One region of the Novosphingobium sp. YAF33 genome, then DNA from elsewhere that is predicted to be linked to it. Evidence: predicted binding sites of a transcription regulator. Region 1 holds the regulator's gene; each other region holds the start of a gene.
The links. Region 1 encodes LexA, which represses DNA repair genes until DNA is damaged. Its sites were predicted from a motif close to GTTCCNCNCTTGTTCT; they were not measured.
Positions count from the first base shown of each region.

Region 2: a site for LexA is predicted at 3,365-3,380, ahead of uvrA (excinuclease ABC subunit UvrA). Genes of this name have one in related genera too.
Region 3: a site for LexA is predicted at 2,866-2,881, ahead of AB4Z00_RS22520 (ATP-dependent helicase). Genes of this name have one in related genera too.

Region 1 covers NZ_JBFRCW010000003.1:204,846-210,795, forward strand. The annotation lists gene moaC (cyclic pyranopterin monophosphate synthase MoaC) at 1-408, shown strand, start outside; gene AB4Z00_RS08140 (molybdopterin molybdotransferase MoeA) at 405-1,619, shown strand; gene lexA (transcriptional repressor LexA) at 1,753-2,451, shown strand; gene AB4Z00_RS08150 (ComEC/Rec2 family competence protein) at 2,499-4,721, opposite strand; gene gltX (glutamate--tRNA ligase) at 4,742-5,950, shown strand, end outside.
Region 2 covers NZ_JBFRCW010000001.1:190,679-196,628, reverse strand. The annotation lists gene AB4Z00_RS00915 (SRPBCC family protein) at 1-351, opposite strand, end outside; gene AB4Z00_RS00910 (trimeric intracellular cation channel family protein) at 419-1,075, opposite strand; gene AB4Z00_RS00905 (hypothetical protein) at 1,237-1,749, opposite strand; gene AB4Z00_RS00900 (hypothetical protein) at 1,823-2,284, opposite strand; gene AB4Z00_RS00895 (UrcA family protein) at 2,491-2,892, opposite strand; gene uvrA (excinuclease ABC subunit UvrA) at 3,392-5,950, shown strand, end outside.
Region 3 covers NZ_JBFRCW010000015.1:10,292-16,241, forward strand. The annotation lists gene AB4Z00_RS22515 (carboxylesterase/lipase family protein) at 1-531, shown strand, start outside; gene AB4Z00_RS22520 (ATP-dependent helicase) at 562-2,862, opposite strand; gene AB4Z00_RS22525 (hypothetical protein) at 2,997-3,671, shown strand; gene rsmD (16S rRNA (guanine(966)-N(2))-methyltransferase RsmD) at 3,717-4,274, opposite strand; gene AB4Z00_RS22535 (pseudouridine synthase) at 4,301-5,776, opposite strand; gene AB4Z00_RS22540 (AmpG family muropeptide MFS transporter) at 5,887-5,950, shown strand, end outside.

The sequences.
Region 1 (5,950 bases):
AGGGTCGCCGTGGCGTCCGGACGGATCACGATGAGCGCCTCGGCCCTGGAAGCGATCCGCGCCGGCAATGCACCGAAAGGCGACGTGCTGGGAACGGCGCGCATCGCGGGGATCATGGCCGCCAAGAAGACGGCGGACCTCATCCCGATGTGCCACCCCCTCACGCTCGACGCCGTAAACCTGGATTTCACGTTCGAGGACAGCGCCGTGCTGGCCGTGGGCACTGCATCGCTGAGCGGCAAGACCGGGGTGGAAATGGAAGCCATTACAGCGGTTTCCGTGGCTCTGCTTACAATTTACGACATGGCCAAGGCGCTCGACAAGGGCATGGTCATCGGTGACATTCGCCTGATCGAAAAGCGTGGCGGCAAATCGGGCGACTGGCGGTTTGAGACATCGCCGCGATGATCCCGCCGATCGCTCTGGAAGAGGCACAGGCCCGTCTGCTTGCGCTGGTCGAGCCGCGGCCCGTCGAGCACGTCGACATCGACGGTGCGCTGGGTCGCTATCTCGCGGCCCCCTTGCTGGCACGCCGGGTCCAGCCCGCCGCCGACATCTCCGCCATGGACGGTTATGCCGTAAGCGAAGGGGACCTGTCCGGACCCTGGCAGTTGATCGGTGAAAGCGCGGCAGGACGGCCCTTCGGTGCAGCCGTCGATCCGGGCCAAGCCGTGCGGATATCCACCGGCGCCCTGTTGCCCGACAATGCGCGGGCCGTGATCCTGCAGGAGGATGTCGACCGTGAGGGCGATCGCCTCGCCCTCACGGGAGAGGCGCCCTCACCAGGCCACAAGCACGTCCGCTTCCGCGGCATGGATTTCGCCGATGGAGCGCCGCTGCTGGCCGCCGGGGCACTGATCGGGCCGGCACAGGCCGGTCTTGCCATTTCGGCGGGCCACCGACATCTCGCCGTCCGCCGCCGCCCCCGGCTCACCGTGATCGATAGCGGCGATGAATTGTCCGGCGATCCCGAATGCTGCGCAGCCCATCAGATACCCGCCAGCAACGGCGCCATGCTGACCGCTCTAGCGCGTAGCGTTCCCGTCGATGCAAATCGAAATGGACCAATCCCCGACGATCTGGACGCTCTGGTCGCCGCCTTCGACGCGGCCGCCGATGCCGACGTGATCGTGACGAGCGGGGGAGCGTCAGTGGGCGATCACGACCTTCTCCGGCCGGCACTGGAAAAATGGGGCGCCGAAATCGACTTCTGGCGCGTCGCGATCAAACCCGGCAAGCCGCTCATGGTCGCGACACGGCAGACGGCAGGGCGTCGTCAACTGGTGATCGGGCTTCCCGGCAATCCCGTGTCCAGCCTGGTGACCGCATATTTCTTCGTTCTCCCCGTATTGCGCGCGTTTCTGGGCGCCGCGCAGCCCTTACCCCGCGCGATTGCCACCCGGCTTTCGGCACCTTTGAGGACGGGGGGTGCGCGCCGCGAATTCCTGCGGGGATCCTGGGATGGTGAGGCGGTCCATGCCCTCTCGCTACAGGATAGCGGCGCCTTGTCCTCGCTTGCCGCCAGCAATGTCCTGATCGACCGGTCGGCGCATGCCCTCGCCGCTGATCGCGGTGATCCCGTTCAGGTGTTCTTGCTCCAAAATGGCGGTATTGCTTGACGATACCCTATTCGTTGCATAATTGTTCCCTCATTGTTCGCAGACAAGTTCCCTGAACGACACATCAAGTCAGCCGGGGCCGGTTCGTCGGGCGATTCAGGCCAAGTGCCACAGAACACATGAGGCTAAGCAGATGTTGACGCGCAAGCAGCACGAATTGCTCCGGTTCATCCAGGTCCGGCTTGAAGAAAGCGGCATTTCCCCCAGCTTCGAGGAAATGAAGGAAGCGCTCGATCTCAAGTCGAAGTCGGGCGTCCATCGGTTGATTTCCGCGCTGGAGGAACGTGGCTTCATCCGCCGCCTTCCCAACCGTGCCCGCGCTCTCGAAGTGCTCCGCCAGCCCGAAGACGCCACGAGCAAGCCGGCCAAGACCGCGGCTGCGGTATCGGCGGCGCGTGGCGGCAACGCCGCACCGTCCCGTCCGGCGGCGGTCGCCAGGCCCGCCAACGATGTGATCGAAATCCCCCTTCATGGTCGTATTGCCGCGGGCGTGCCGATCGAGGCCCTGGAAGGCCAGTCCTCGCTGCCGGTGCCTGCGGCCCTGCTCGGTGCAGGCGATCACTATGCGCTGGAAGTCTCGGGCGACTCGATGGTCGATGCCGGCATTCTCGACGGAGATTTCGCACTCGTAAAGCGGACCACCACGGCCAGGGATGGCGAGATCGTCGTCGCCCTTGTCCGGGGCGAGGAAGCGACGCTCAAGTATCTGCGCCGGGAAGATGGCATGGTGCGCCTCGATCCCGCGAACGCCGCTTACGAACCGCAGATCTACGGACCTGACGAAGTAGAAGTCCAGGGCAAGCTGGCAGGTCTGCTGCGCCGCTATCATTGATCCGTTTCAGGAGGGCGCCCTGTTCGCCCTCCTCAGGCCAGCGGTCGCTAATACCATCCCTTGCGTTCGATCATGGCCGGCGTAGCGGGTTTCCACCAGCCATGGTTTCCTTGCCCCTCCGCCACGGTCGTCACACTGCGGCTTGCAAGATCGATAGTCAGCCCGCCCGTTCGATCCAGCATCTGGCGATCAACTTTGAGCCACTTCGGCCGGCAGGTCCTCGGCAGGCGGCGCTCGGCAATCACCACGTCGGCCCACCTGCACGCCTCGGCCAGTTGCATCTCGGGGACGATGGCCCTCCCCCGCGCGATCAACACATGCCGAGCCCCCTGGCCGTGACGTAGCTCGACGGCGCAGAAGTCCGCGTTGCATCGCGTTCCGGGCGCCGTCTGCGCATTGACCGGGACCTCTCGCGTCCCGGCAACTTCCATGAGGTTGTCCAGGGCGTAGTTCCCGGAACCGGCGCGGAGCATCACGAGCCGATGGCTCTCGGGATCGATCCAGCCCACATGGCGGCCATCGCCCGAAACCATCATGTCCGGAACCGGAATGAGCATCAAGCCGAAGAAACCGGCAGCTATAGGCAAAATCCCCCATAGCCGGATGCGACTGTCCCAAAGGCCCAGCCAGAGCCCTCCAGCAACAAACAACGCAAAATGCCACCCACTCATCGTGGGCATCACCCGAACGGCTCCCGGTTCCGCGGCTATGAAGCGGGCGATGGCCAGCAGGGCGTCGATAGCGTGGTTCGCCAGCCACCACACCGGACCTCCAAGCCCAACCACATCGAGCAGGAGCGCCAGGGCGACGAAAGGCATGATGACCAGCGTCGTCAAAGGGATCGCGATCACATTGGCGACAGAACCATAGAGGCCGGCACGATGGAAATGGAACAGGGCGATGGGCATCAACGCCAATTCGATCACAATGCCGGTGATCAGGATCATCGTGAGGTGGCGCATGACCTTGAAAGGCCAGGCCTCTTCCCGGGGTGCCAACCAGCGCTTCAGCGGCTCTGCATTGCCGAGTGCCACCAAAACCATCACCGCCGCGAAGCTCATCTGGAAGCTGGGACCGACGACCGACTCGGGCCAGATGAGCAGCACGATGACAGCCGCCACCGCCAGCAAGCGCATGGACAGCGCTTCACGGCCCCATGCCATGGCAGCGAGAACGAGCAGAGCGCCCAGGAAAGCGCGCATGGTAGGAACCTGCGAGCCGCTCAACAGCGTGTAACCCAGCCCCGCGGCCGCGCCGCATGTTGCGGCCAGTATCGGCAGGCGGACCCTCAGGGCCAGTGCCGGGAAAAGGGCCAGAAGGCGCAATACGACGAAATAGACGCAGCCGATCACGGCACTCACGTGAAGTCCGCTGATCGACAGAAGGTGGRCCAGGCCCGCATCGCGCATGGCCTGGGCATCATCCTGGCCGATCGCGCCCATGTCTCCGGTCGTCAGCGCTGCCGCGATACCGCCCGGCGACCCTGCGAGACGCATCGTTATATGACGGGACAACGCGGCACGCTGGTCGGCGAGCCAATCGCCTCCACGCCCGAGCGATATCACTTCGACCGGCGATGTAATCGAGCCCGTGGCTGCCAGGCCCGAAAACCAGGCCCCGCGCGCAAAATCGTATCCACCAGGGAACATGGGTGATGCCGGAGGGGTAAGCCGGCCGCGGAACCTAATGACCGCACCGGTGCTCAGCGGCTGTTCCCGCAGCGCGGTCGGCAGGTTGACCCGGACTTTGATGGACCGCCCGCTTCGTGGCTCTCGCAACGCCAGTGTCAGCCGATCTCGCTGCAGCGCCGGCTGCTCTTCGAGCGACAGCACCCGGGCCGTGAAGATGCCCGCCATGGTCCGCTCTATGGCCGGTTGCCCGACGATTTCCGACCGGGTCCAGATCGATAGGCACCCTGCCAGGACGACCAGCGATAGCGAAAGGATCGCCTGTCTGATATAAGGGAACCGAGCCGAGCCCACGTGCCAGTTCAATGCGAATAATGCAATCGCGACGCATACTACGCAAAGGGCTACCCATGTCGCTGCAGACGACAGGAAAAACCAAGCAATTGCGCCAGTTCCAAAGGCCACGGCCAGCCACGGCGCTCTGGTGAAACTGCAGTTCGAAAGAAAACACTCGACACCCGCCAAACCGCTCGACAAGTGGCTCTTGCTGATCCATGGGCGATGCTGCAATGCAGCGCCTCCGGCTAAAACCGGACGCTCGAAATCAACCGTCGTGGCGGCGTGGCTGGCCATGACGAGCATAGGACAGGAAGGTTATTAGAATGGCAAGCGGCAGTGCATCGAGCGGAGCGGTGGCAAGCAAGGCCGTCGTCACGCGCTTTGCCCCCTCGCCCACGGGTTATCTCCATATCGGAGGCGCTCGTACCGCACTCTTCAACTGGCTCTTCGCCCGTCACCACGGCGGCAAGTATCTGCTTCGCATCGAGGACACCGACCGCGCGCGCTCGACCGAGCCGGCGATCGAGGCGATCTTCGACGGACTGACCTGGCTCGGCCTCGATGGCGACGAACCGGCGGTGTTCCAGTTCGCCCGTTCGGACCGCCATGCTGAAGTGGCCGCCGATCTGTTGGCTAACGGCCACGCCTATCGCTGCTACCTCACGACCGAGGAACTCGCCGAACGCCGCCAGAAGGCACAGGAAGAACGCCGCCCGTTCCGCATCGACAGCGAATGGCGCGATGCCGATCCCTCGACCTGGCCCGCCGACAAGTCCTACGTCGTGCGCGTCAAGGCGCCGCGTGACGGCGAGACGACGATCACCGATCTGGTCCAGGGCGAAGTCACCGTTCGGAACGAGGAAATCGACGATTTCGTCATCCTGCGCTCCGACGGTACGCCGACCTACATGCTGGCCGTCGTCGTGGACGACAACGACATGGGCGTTACCCATGTCCTGCGCGGTGACGACCACCTCAACAACGCCTTCCGCCAGCTCGTGATCATCCACGGCATGGGCTGGGAAGTGCCGGTCTACGGCCATGTGCCGCTGATCCACGGTTCGGACGGCGCCAAGCTTTCCAAGCGTCACGGCGCTCTTGGCGTCGATGCCTATCGCGACGAGATGGGCGTCCTGCCGGAAGCGCTGTTCAACTATCTGCTGCGTCTTGGCTGGGGCCACGGCGATGAAGAATTCATCGGCCGCGAACAGGCCGTGAAGTGGTTCGACATGGCCGACGTCGGCAAGTCGCCCTCGCGCTTCGATCTCGCGAAGCTCCAGAATCTCAATGGCCACTACTTGCGTGAGGCGAATGACGCCCGCCTGGCGGAACTGGTCCTGCCGCGCCTGGTCCAGGCCGGCTACGAACACACCGACCTTGCCCTGCTTGCGCAGGCGATGCCGGTACTGAAGGTCCGTGCAAAGGACCTCAACGAACTTGCAGAAGGCGCGGCCTTCCTGTTTGCCAAGCGTCCGCTCGCGTTCAGCGAGAAGGCGCAGGCGCTGTTGACGGACGAGGCGCGGGGGCGCCTT
Region 2 (5,950 bases), on a different contig from region 1:
TTCCGACCAGCCTTCCTCGCTGATCTGCACGAGCGTGCGGCCATCCTCGAGCGGCTCGAAGGCCAGGGTGACGAGGGTGCGGTGCTCGCCCTCGGCATCGGCCAGAACGGCGGCCTCGTCACCGCCCCAGCGCAAGAGGATGTGGCGGGGCGGTTCGGCTTCGACGACATGGACCGGGAAGGCGCCGGGAAAGTCGTGGAAGTCCCAGGTGACGACGGCGCCTGTCTCCAGCCGCCCCCTGGCGCCGCCAGTGGTGAAGAACTCGGACAGAACGGCAGGATCGGCAACGGCCTCGAATACGTCCGCGACGGGCCTGGCGATCCGGCCCCGAACGGTGAACTTCGGCATCATGACTCGTCTCCCATGCAGCGCCTTTCCGGCGCATTCCGCCGGCTCGGCGGGGTCTTCCGGGCCTGTCCTAACGCAGATGCGGCAGGCGCCAGGCCTCCAGCAGCGCCGCCGCGCGCAACGAGAAGATGGCGATGCCGGCGACGATGCCGGCAGCGTCCCGGCGCAGGCCGAAGCGCTGGATCAGGACCACCATCAGCGTCGCGCCCGCCAGCACGGCGGTGGCGTAGAAGTCTTCATGCAGGACATGCGGGACCCGCGCAATCAGCACGTCGCGCAGGATGCCGCCGCCGCATCCGTTGATCGTGGCGATCACGACGACCGGCGCGCCGTCCAGGCCGTAGTCCAGGCACTTGCGGGTGCCGGCCACGGCAGCGAGCGCCAGGCCCACGCCCTCGAACATGTCGATGGCGAGCGGCGGGGTGACATTCGCCACCGGCCCCAGCATCAGGGATGCCGCGATCACCCCCGCGGTCGCGGCCAGGGCAAGGGCGGCATAGCGCCAGTCGCGCAGCGGCGCCGGGGGGTGTTCGCCCAGCAGGAGATCGCGGATCACGCCGCCGCCGACGGAACCGACGAAAGCGAGCACCAGGATACCGAAGAGGTCGAGATCGGCCTGCACCCCGGTCAGCGCGCATTCGGCCGCGAGCACGAAAGTGGCGGCGAGGTCGACGGCGGTCAGCATCCTGTCACGGATGCGGGCGTTGGCGGGTGCCGCAGGCGTCACGGGCAGCGGCCGATCACAGGAAATCCGCAGCGTCTGTCGGCATCATGACTGCCCCCTGGAAGTGTGCGCCCGCCATGCCGTGCGCGGTCTTCTCACGGCAAGTCTAACACGGCTGGGCCATTGCTCAAGGAAGGGCGCTCAAGAAGGGGGGCCAGGTGCGCTCAGGCGCCGGGCGTCTTGGCGATCGGCACCAGCAGCGCCGAAGTGCCGTCGACGAAGTCGATGCGCAGGTGCGAACCGTGACGCTCCTGTACAATGGTCCAGGTGCGGGCGGAAAGCATGAGGCCCCAGAACCGCGTAGCCATGAGTTCAGCCCTGGTGTTGCCGCAACCCGCCGCCGTGCTGATGCTGGTATACTTGCCGTCCCGGTTCAGCCCGCCAAAGGGCTCGCCCGGAACGCCGGTCCAGCGAAGATCGCCCTGGCTTACGGAATTGCAGGACCAGGTGCCGGAGACATAACCGTCCCGCGCAAAGTGCAGGGTGGCGGCGGTGCGCGCACCCTTCCCCCCGTTCGTGCGGTGGGGGACGCGGTGCCCCTGCAATTCGTGCAAGGCCCAGGGCTGGCCGGTCAGCCGCGGTGCCTCGCCTGCCTCCGCGCTGCCGATCCGGTGCGCGGCGATGTCGGGCGAGCATCCACAAAGGAGCAGGGCAAGAATCAGGGCCGGTCTGGTCATGTTTCCGGAAAGCCACGGAAAGATGACGGCACGGCGACCGAAACGGTGTTTCGGCGCCGGTCCCTGGTATGTGTCAGCGCTCGCAGCGCGAATAGTCACCCGCGCGGCAGGCCGAGACGTCGCGGCGCCACTGCGCCAGATCGGCCTCGTAGTCGCGGCGGGCCTGGGCATAAGCGCGCGAAGGGCTGGAAGAGGCCGGGCGTTCGTCCCGGCGCGCATAAGGCTCGCCGTCCTCGTCGCCGGCATAGTCGCCGCGTGCATATTGCCCGGTCGCCTCGTCTTCCTGCTCGTCCCCGCCGCCCTGGCGCGCACGATAGGCTTTCCAGCCGGAAGCGTATTGCGCATCGCGCTTGCGCACATAGTCCAGCTGGTCACGATTGAGCTTGCGGATGATCGCGGCGTCGCGGGCAATGTCCTCGGCGCTCATGCGGTCGTTGGGATCGTCGGCCCGCGCGGTACCGGAAAAGCCCGGCGCACAAAGCGCCAGCGTGCCCAGCGCCAGCAGGATACGCGTACCCGTCTTGCGGCCCCTCATTGTTCTCGTCTCCGTCCCTGGATGATCCTGGCGATCCCTGGCGATCCCTGGCGAGGCGCGGGGCCGGAGGCAATTCGATATGCGACGAGCGGCAGGCGTGCACGACGAGGCGCGCGAGGCGTGCGCCGGATGGCGGCAAAAAGAAGCCGCCGACAGGAACTTTCCCGTCAGCGGCTTCCTCGGCGGAGTCTGAGACTAAGGTGTGCCTACTTCCCCCGGCGCGCCACGACGGCGAGGCTGGGGGTGGCTGCCGCCAGCTGGCCCGGGTTTTCGCGGGCGGCCATCCGCGTCGCCATCATTTCATCGCGGGCCGCAAAAGCCCGGTCGAGCGAGGCATCGCGGCAGTCGTGGACGCGGGCCAGTTGATCCAGCTGGTTGCTTTCAAGCGGTCCGCAAACGGCGCGAACGGCAACTTCCAGCCGGGTATTGAGCGTATCGATACCCGCTTGGGTATCGAGGTTGAGGTCGCCGTAACGCACCTCACGATGCGGAACGTCGCGGAGCGAGCCGTCCTTGACGACCACGTCGGCAAGGGCCGGGGCGACAAGCCCCGAGGTCGCCACGAACAGCATGCCGATGGCGGCGAAAGCGGTGTGAATCCTGGTCATTGCATTCTCCTGTTGCTCAAGAGTGCAGATCTCCGCACGCAAGCCCCCACGGCCCGCGAAACGCGAACTGCAACGCGACCTCAATCGATGAGAAAAGTCGTTCCCAAACAACGGTAACGTCGCGGGGAGTGTGTCGACTCCATTGAACATGTATATACTTTAGTCTTGCCCCTTCGATCCCGCCTTGGCTTTTGAGCAATGTCTGGACATTTACTTGTATGTCTTGTTGACCATGCGGCAAAAGGTGAGTCGGTTATTATTACCGGGCAACTTCTCTATTACTCTTAACCTCGTCGCATTCAAGTCATCCATTGGGTCGGATCGTCGAACGGCATAGTTCGGCCGACGGATGACATCGCCGGCCGGGCGGCCGCCGCGATGCGCAGGGCAAACCGTTGCAATCCGGCAGCCGGTTCCCACATGAGGTCCCGTCCCTGCAGCAAAAGCTCTGGTCGCGGCTGCTTGCGCTTTGCGAACAAATCTGGAACACGTCACCTCCATGAGTCTCTCCCACATCACGGTGCGCGGTGCGCGCGAGCACAACCTCAAGGGCTTCGACATCGAGCTTCCGCGCGAGAAGCTGATCGTCATCACCGGGCTTTCCGGCTCGGGGAAATCCAGCCTCGCTTTCGACACCATCTATGCCGAGGGGCAGCGCCGCTATGTCGAGAGCCTCTCGGCCTATGCGCGCCAGTTCCTGGAGATGATGCAGAAGCCGGATGTCGAGCATATCGACGGCCTCAGCCCCGCCATCTCGATCGAGCAGAAGACCACCAGCCGCAACCCGCGCTCCACGGTGGCGACGGTGACCGAGATCTGGGATTACATGCGCCTGCTCTGGGCGCGCGTGGGCATTCCCTATTCGCCCGCCACCGGCCTGCCGATCGAGGCGCAGACCGTCTCCAACATGGTCGACCGGGTGATGGAACTGCCCGAAGGCACCCGCGCCTACCTGCTCGCCCCGGTCGTGCGCGGCCGCAAGGGCGAGTATCGCAAGGAATTGGCGGAGTGGCAGAAGGCCGGCTACACCCGCGTGCGCATCGACGGCGAACTCTACGCGATCGAGGACGCCCCCGCGCTCGACAAGAAGTACAAGCACGACATCGAAGTCGTGGTGGACCGCATCGCCGTGAAGGACGGCATCCAGACCCGCCTTGCCGACAGCTTCGAACAGGCGCTGAAGCTGGCCGAAGGGCTGGCCTATATCGACCTTGCCGACGGCGTGGTTCCGGGCCGCGAGGACGAGGGGAAGGGCAGCAAGAAGACGCTCAAGGGCGCGGGCCTGCCCGCCAACCGCATCGTCTTCTCCGAGAAGTTCGCCTGCCCGGTCAGCGGCTTCACCATCGAGGAGATCGAGCCACGCCTGTTCTCGTTCAACGCGCCGCAGGGTGCGTGCCCGGCCTGTGATGGCCTGGGCGAGAAGCTACTGTTCGACCCGCAACTGGTGGTGCCGAACGAGCATCTCAGCCTCAAGCAGGGCGCCATCGTGCCCTGGGCCAAGTCCAACCCGCCTTCGCCTTACTATATGCAGGTGCTCTCCAGCCTGGCCGCGCACTTCGGGTTCGACCTCACCACGCCGTGGGACGCGCTCTCGCCCGAGGTGAAGATCGTCATTCTCTACGGCACCGCGGGTAAGGCCGTGCCGCTCACCTTCAAGGACGGGCGCAAGGAATACACCGTCAACAAGCCGTTCGAGGGCGTGATCGGCAACCTCAACCGCCGCATGATCCAGACCGACAGCGCCTGGATGCGCGAGGAACTGTCCAAGTTCCAGACCGCGCAGCCCTGCGAGACCTGCGAGGGCAAGCGCCTCAAGCCCGAGGCGCTTTCGGTCAAGATCGCCGGCAGCGACATCGCCGATGCCGCGCGCCTCTCCGTGTCGGACGGCTTCGCGTGGTTCGGGGAGCTTGAGGGCAAGCTCACCAGCCAGCAGCAGCAGATCGCCAAGGCCATCCTCAAGGAAATCAACGAGCGGCTGGGCTTCCTCAACAACGTCGGGCTCGATTACCTCAACCTCGACCGTACTTCCGGCACCTTGTCGGGCGGCGAGAGCCAGCGCATCCGCTTGGCCAGCCAGATCGGCTCGGGCCTTTCGGGCGTGCTCTACGTGCTCGATGAACCCTCGATCGGCCTCCACCAGCGCGACAACGACATGCTGCTGGAAACGCTGAAGCGCCTGCGCGACCTGGGCAATACCGTGATCGTCGTCGAGCATGACGAGGACGCCATTCGCACCGCCGACCATATCGTCGACCTCGGCCCCGGCGCCGGTGTCCACGGCGGCGAAGTCGTGGCCGAAGGCACGCTGAAGCAAGTGCTCAAGAGCAAGAACAGCCTCACCGCCGCCTACCTCAACGGCACCCGTAAGATCGAGGTGCCGACCGAGCGCCGCAAGGGCAACGGCAAGAAGATCGTGGTCGAGAACGCCCGCGCCAACAACTTGCGGAACGTCACGGCGGCGTTCCCGCTCGGCACGTTCTGCTGCGTCACCGGCGTCTCCGGTTCGGGAAAAAGCTCGCTCACCATCGATACCCTGCAGGCCGGCGCCTCGCGTCAGCTCAACGGCGCGCGCGTGGTGGCGGGCGCGCACGACCGCATCACCGGCCTCGAAAACTGCGACAAGGTCATCGAGATCGACCAGTCCCCGATCGGCCGCACCCCGCGCTCCAACCCCGCCACTTATACCGGCGCCTTCACCCAGATCCGCGACTGGTTCGCGGGCCTGCCGGAATCCCAGGCGCGCGGCTACAAGGCCGGGCGCTTCAGCTTCAACGTCAAGGGCGGCCGCTGCGAGGCGTGCCAGGGCGACGGCCTCATCAAGATCGAGATGCACTTCCTGCCCGACGTCTACGTCACCTGCGAGGAATGCCACGGCAAGCGCTACAACCGTGAAACGCTGGAAGTGAAGTTCAAGGGCCACTCCATCGCCGACGTGCTCGACATGACGATCGAGGACGCCGAAGAGTTCTTCAAGGCCGTGCCCCCCATCCGCGACAAGATGCACATGCTGAACGAAGTCGGGCTCGGTTACGTCAAGGTCGGCCAGCAGGCCACCACG
Region 3 (5,950 bases), on a different contig from region 1:
TTGCGGACCTTCGCCAGTCCCTTCTCCGATGGCCGCATAGCGGTGGACCAGCGCAAGGCTTATGAAACCAACCGTTTCCACCACGTTCCGATGATGATCGGCGCGACCAGCGACGACATCGGCGGCGTCAGTGGCGGCATGGTAGCCGGCGCGCGGCAGATCTCCGGCCTTGTCGCCAAGGCGGGCGTTCCGGTCTACGAGTACCGCTTCTCCTACGTTGCGTCCTCGCTGGAAGGCGGCGGCAAGGGTGCCGGCCACGCTACCGACATCCCGTTCTTCCTCGATACCCAGGCGGTGAAATATGGAGACCGGACCAGTGCGCGGGACAAGGCGATGGGCCGGATCGTCAGCGCCTATCTCGTGAATTTCGCGCGGACCGGCGATCCCAACGGCGCCTCCTTGCCGAAGTGGTCGCCGCGCGCCGGGGAGGGCGGGGATCTTCTCGACTTTGCAGCCGATGGCACGGCGCGCTTCGAGCGCGATCCGTGGATCGAGCAGATTCGCGCGGCGCCGGTAAAGACCGGCCTCTGAAATTGCATCAAGCTGGCAGGTTGGCCCGCGTCAGCCTGCCGGTTTGACGAAACTGTCGAGCACGCGCTTGAGCCCGGCCTGTTCGAATTCGATCTCCAGCTTGTTGCCTTCCTGGGAGATCACCGCGCCGTAGCCGAACTTCTCATGAAACACGCGGCTGCCGATTTCGATGTCGGTGCGCGGTTTGGCCGCGAAGCTGGCGGCACTGCGCGTCGATTCGGCGATCTTGCGCGGCGTGGTATCGAATTCCCGGGCTGCGGCGCGCTGCCACCCCGGGCCGCGCGTCACCGTGCGGGCGGGCTGGGCGCGGGCCACTTCGGCAAAGGGATCCGCCATTTCGGACCACTGCGCCCGCCAGAGCGAAGCGCCGCCGGTCAGCGTGGTTTCGCTCTCGACGTGATCGTCCGGAAGTTCGGCAATGAAGCGCGAGGGGATCGAACTGGTCCACTGGCCGTAGATCCGCCGATTGGCCGCGTGCAGGATCGTGCACTTGCGCCGCGCGCGGGTGATCGCGACGTAGGCGAGCCGGCGCTCTTCCTCCAGGCTGGCCAATCCGCCTTCGTCCATCGCCCGCTGCGAGGGGAACACGCCTTCCTCCCAGCCGGGCAGGAACACATGCTCGAACTCGAGTCCCTTGGCCGCATGCATGGTCATGATCGTGACCTTTTCCTCGTCGGAGGCGGCGTCGTTGTCCATCACGAGGCTGACGTGCTCGAGGAAATCGCCGAGCGTTTCGTATTCCTCCATGGCCCGCGCCAGTTCGACGAGGTTTTCGAGGCGTCCGCTGGCTTCGGGCGTCTTCTCGGCCTGGAGCGCGTCCGTATAGCCGCTCTCATCCAAGACGGTGCGCATGAGATCGGCTGGGTTCTCGGTGCCGGAAAGGTCCCGCCACCGCGCGAAGTCGCGCATCAGCGACAGGAACGTGCTGCGCGGGCGGGCCGGCAATTCGTCGCTGTCGGCGATCTCGATCGCGGCCATGGCAAGCGGGATGTTCCGGCGCCGAGCGAGCGTGTGCAGCGCCTCCAGCGCCTTGGCGCCCAGGCCGCGCTTGGGGGCATTGTAGATGCGCTCGAAGGCAAGGTCGTCCGCCGGCTGCGCGATCACGCGCAGATAGGCGAGGGCATCGCGGATTTCGGCGCGTTCGTAGAAGCGGAAGCCGCCGACGATGCGATATTTCATGCCGATCGAGATGAACCGGTCTTCGAATTCGCGGGTCTGGTACTGTGCGCGCACGAGGATGGCCACCTGGTCGAGCGGGGCGCCTTCGCGCTCCAGCCGCTCGATCTCGTCGCCCACGCGGCGCGCTTCTTCGGGGGCATCCCAGACGCCGATCACGCGGACCTTGTCGCCGGGATGGCGCTCGGTCCACAGCGTCTTGCCGAGGCGCTGGGTATTCTCGCCGATCAGGCCCGAAGCGGCGGCGAGGATCTGCGGGGTGGAGCGATAGTTCTGCTCCAGCCGGATCACCTTGGCGCCCGGAAAATCCTTTTCGAACTTGAGGATATTCGCCACTTCGGCGCCGCGCCAGGAATAGATCGACTGGTCGTCGTCTCCCACCACGCAGATGTTCTTGCGCTCCTGCGCGATGAGCCGGAGCCACAGGTACTGGACCTGGTTGGTGTCTTGATACTCATCCACCATCACGTATTTGAACCGCTGCTGGTACTGTTCCAGCACCTCGCGGTGAGTGCGCAGAATGTTGAGCATGTGCAGTAGGAGGTCGCCGAAATCGCAGGCGTTCACGGCCTTCAGGCGGTCCTGATAGAGCTGGTAGAACTTCTGCCCGCGGCCATTGGCATAGGCCTCGTTCTCGCCTGCATCGAGGTCGGCCGGGTTGAGGCCGCGATTCTTCCAGCGATCGATGCAACCTGCAAGCTGGCGGGCGGGCCAGCGCTTTTCGTCCAGCCCTTCGGCCTGGATGAGCTGCTTGAGCAGGCGCAACTGATCGTCGGTATCGATGATCGTGTAGTTGGGTTGCAGCCCTACCAGTTCGGCATGGCGGCGCAGCATCTTGGCGGCGATGGCGTGGAACGTGCCCAGCCAGGGCATGCCTTCCACGGCCGGGCCGATCAGGTGCCCCACGCGCTCGCGCATTTCGCGGGCGGCCTTGTTGGTGAACGTGACGCAGAGAATCTCGCTCGGCCAGGCGAGGCGGCTGCGCACCAGATGCGCCAGGCGGCGGGTGAGCGCCGCCGTCTTGCCCGTGCCGGCCCCGGCCAGCATCAGCACCGCGCCTTCGGTGGTCAGCACGGCCTCTCGCTGCGGCGGATTGAGCCCTTCCAGCAGGGGGTCCGAGGAGGCTTCGGGCAGGGAGGATTGCAGATCGTTCACCCGTGAACATCTAGGGAACGGGATGTCGTGGCGCAAGGCCGGTTCGTCGCAGCCCCGGAACAATCCCCCGGCGCCGGGAGTCGCCTAGTCACGGAAAAGAATAACCAGAAACACGAGCAGATGGAGAGTGAGTCATGCACAAATATCTCCTTTCGGGTGCGGCAGCCCTGGCCATCCTGAGCATGTCCGGCGCCGTCCAGGCCCAAGACACCGCTGGGGCTACCACGACGGACACTGCCGGCGAGATGCCCCCTGTGTCTGAAGCCCCGCCGCCGCCCGCAACTCCTTCCGATTCGAGCATGCCCTCGGGCATGGCCGGGGCCAAGCCCATCACCTCCTCGACCATGACACCGGACCAGAAGTCCATGTACGACGCCTGGCCGGCCGCCCAGCGCGCGGATTACGACTCGTGGACGCCGGAGTATCAAGCCTATTACTGGAGCCTCACGGCGCCGCAGCAGAAGGGCTACTGGGCGCTCACCCCGGACCAGCGCGGGCAAATCTACAAGATGACCCCGGAGCAGCAGGCGATCGCATGGAACTCGATATCGCAGCAGATGGCCGGCAAGACACCGACGACGCCCCCGGCACAGGCGAACCCTCCGGGTGAAGGCATGCCGACGACCGGCGTTCCCGATCCGCAATATGCCGACCAGACGGTGCGCCCGGCCATGCCGGCCGACCAGACCTATCAGGGCGGTCCCTACAAGGGCGCAATGACCCCGCCGCCTGCGACCGCGATGAACAAGGATTATCCGGTCTGCAGCAAGACCGTGAAGGACGGCTGTCGCAATCGCGGCGGCAAGTAAGCCGGGCGAGACCGTCCCGAACCTTGTCCGGGACGGTGCTGCCTTTTAGCCGACGGGCCGCAGCAGATGCAGGCGGGCCTTGCCGACATCGCGCGAGCTTTCGAGTTCGAAGCCCTTGATGGAAACGGCTTCCGTCTTGGCGGTCTCCAGGCTGACCCAGGTCTGTTCGCCGATCCAGCCGAGCCGCGCGAGCTTGTCGATCGCGACTGCGCCGGCGCCCGTCTCGTAAGGTGGGTCGAGCAGTACGAGGTCGAGTGTTCCCTTGGCGGGGCCGAGCGCCATGACCGACCCGGCGCGGACGTCGCTCCGGCCCTGGGCCTGAAGATTGGCGATATTGGCGCGAATCGCGCGAACCGCTGCCGGGTCCTGGTCGACGAAGAGGCAATGGGCCGCACCGCGCGACAGCGCCTCAAGGCCCAGCGCACCCGATCCCGCGAAGAGATCCGCGACTTTCAGACCCTCGAATGTGCCGAGCCGGCTGGCCAGCATCGAGAACAGCGTCTCTCGCGTGCGGTCCGCCGTCGGCCGGGTGGTATCGCCTTCGGGCGCTGCCAGCTTGCGGCCTCGCCATTCGCCCGCGACGATGCGCAGGCCCGTCTTCACGGCTGTGCCCCTGGCCGCGGGCCCCTTCACGACTTGATGCTCGGCAGGGTCTTGCGGAAGTTTTCGAGATCGCGCTGAGTGACCTCGAAGGCCATGCCCTTGGGCAGGTCGAGCAGGCGGAAAGGTCCGTAAGACGTGCGAATCAGGCGGCTGACCTGCAGGCCGAGGTGTTCGAGAACACGGCGGACTTCGCGGTTCTTACCTTCCGTCAAAGTCATCTCGATCCACTGGTTGCGCCCGGTGCGGCGCTCCATGTTGGCGTCGATCTTGCCGTAGACCACGCCTTCGATCTCGATGCCTTCGATCAGGTCTTCGAGCTGTCCCTGGCTGATGTCGCCGAAAGTACGGGCGCGATAAGTGCGGGGCACGCCGGTGGCGGGCAGTTCCAGCTCGCGCTTGAACTCGCCGTCATTGGTCAGCAGCAGCAGGCCCTCGGTACTGAGATCGAGACGGCCTATCGGCATCACCCTGCCGCTGCCTTCGGGCAGGGCATTGCGCAAGGCGGTGTAGATCGTCGGCCGGCCGGCGGGATCACGCTCGGCGGTGAGCAGGCCGGCGGGCTTGTGGAAGGCGAAGAGGCGGGTTTCCTCGGCCTCGCGGACCGGGTTGCCGTCCACGGTGACGCCCTTGAGGTTGGCGAGCACGGTCGAGGGGGTCTCGATCACGTCTTCACCCAGCTTCACGCGGCCTTCGATGATCAGGCGTTCGGCTTCGCGGCGGCTGGCGATGCCGGCACGGGCCAGCAGCTTGGCGATGCGTTCGCCCTCGCGCACGGGCAACCCGGCGGACTTGGGTGTGGGCGCTGCCGCCTGGGGCGCCGAGCGGGGGGGCTTGCGACGCGGGCGTTCACTGTCGAAGCGGCCGGAATCCGACGGACGGGGACCGCGCGGCGCATAAGCGCTGCCGCGCGATTCCTGCTCGCCGAAACGAGCGCCGGGGCCGCGGCGCGGCGCGGCGTCACGCGCCGGAGCGGTGGTGCGGGCAGAGCGCTCGCCGCGTGCCGGGGCGCCATCGCGCGATGGCCGATCCTCGCGGAAAGGCCGATCCTCGCGGAAGGGACGGTCACCGCGTACGGGACGGTCGCCACGATCAGGGCGTTCGGTGCGGGCCGGACGATCATCGCGCGAACGACGTTCATCGCGCACGGGGCGTTCGTTACGGCCGAAGAGCTTTTCGTCACGGCCGGCGCGGCCTGAGCGGCCGCCGCGGGCGGGGCGTTCGTCGCGCGTCGATCGCGTATCGCGGGGGTTGCGGCCGTCCCGCGAATCCCGGGTGCTGCGCGTATCGCGCGCATCCCGTGCGGGGCCATCGCGAAATGCGCGTCCCCGGCCGCCTTCTTCCCGTCCCGCATCGCTCCGGGTCGCGCCGTCGCGTGCCGTCCGGTCGGCGCCGCGCCGGCCCGAGGTGCCTGAAGTGGTGCGCGAGGGGCCACGCGAGGAGCCGCCATCGCGGGAAGAGCCGCCACGCTTCGGGCCGCCGGATTTGAAAGGAGGTTTGGACATTCGCCCGCCCATACCTGTTGATCGCCGCTTCATCCAGCCTTCCCTTCGGGAAACCACGCGTTACGGTCGCGCAGGGCCCGTCCCCGGAGTTTGCCAACGGAGAATACTGGATGTCTGAAGCCTCTGCTGCCCCGAAGCCCGGCTTGGGGACGGTGATTCGCGCTTTGGGCAATC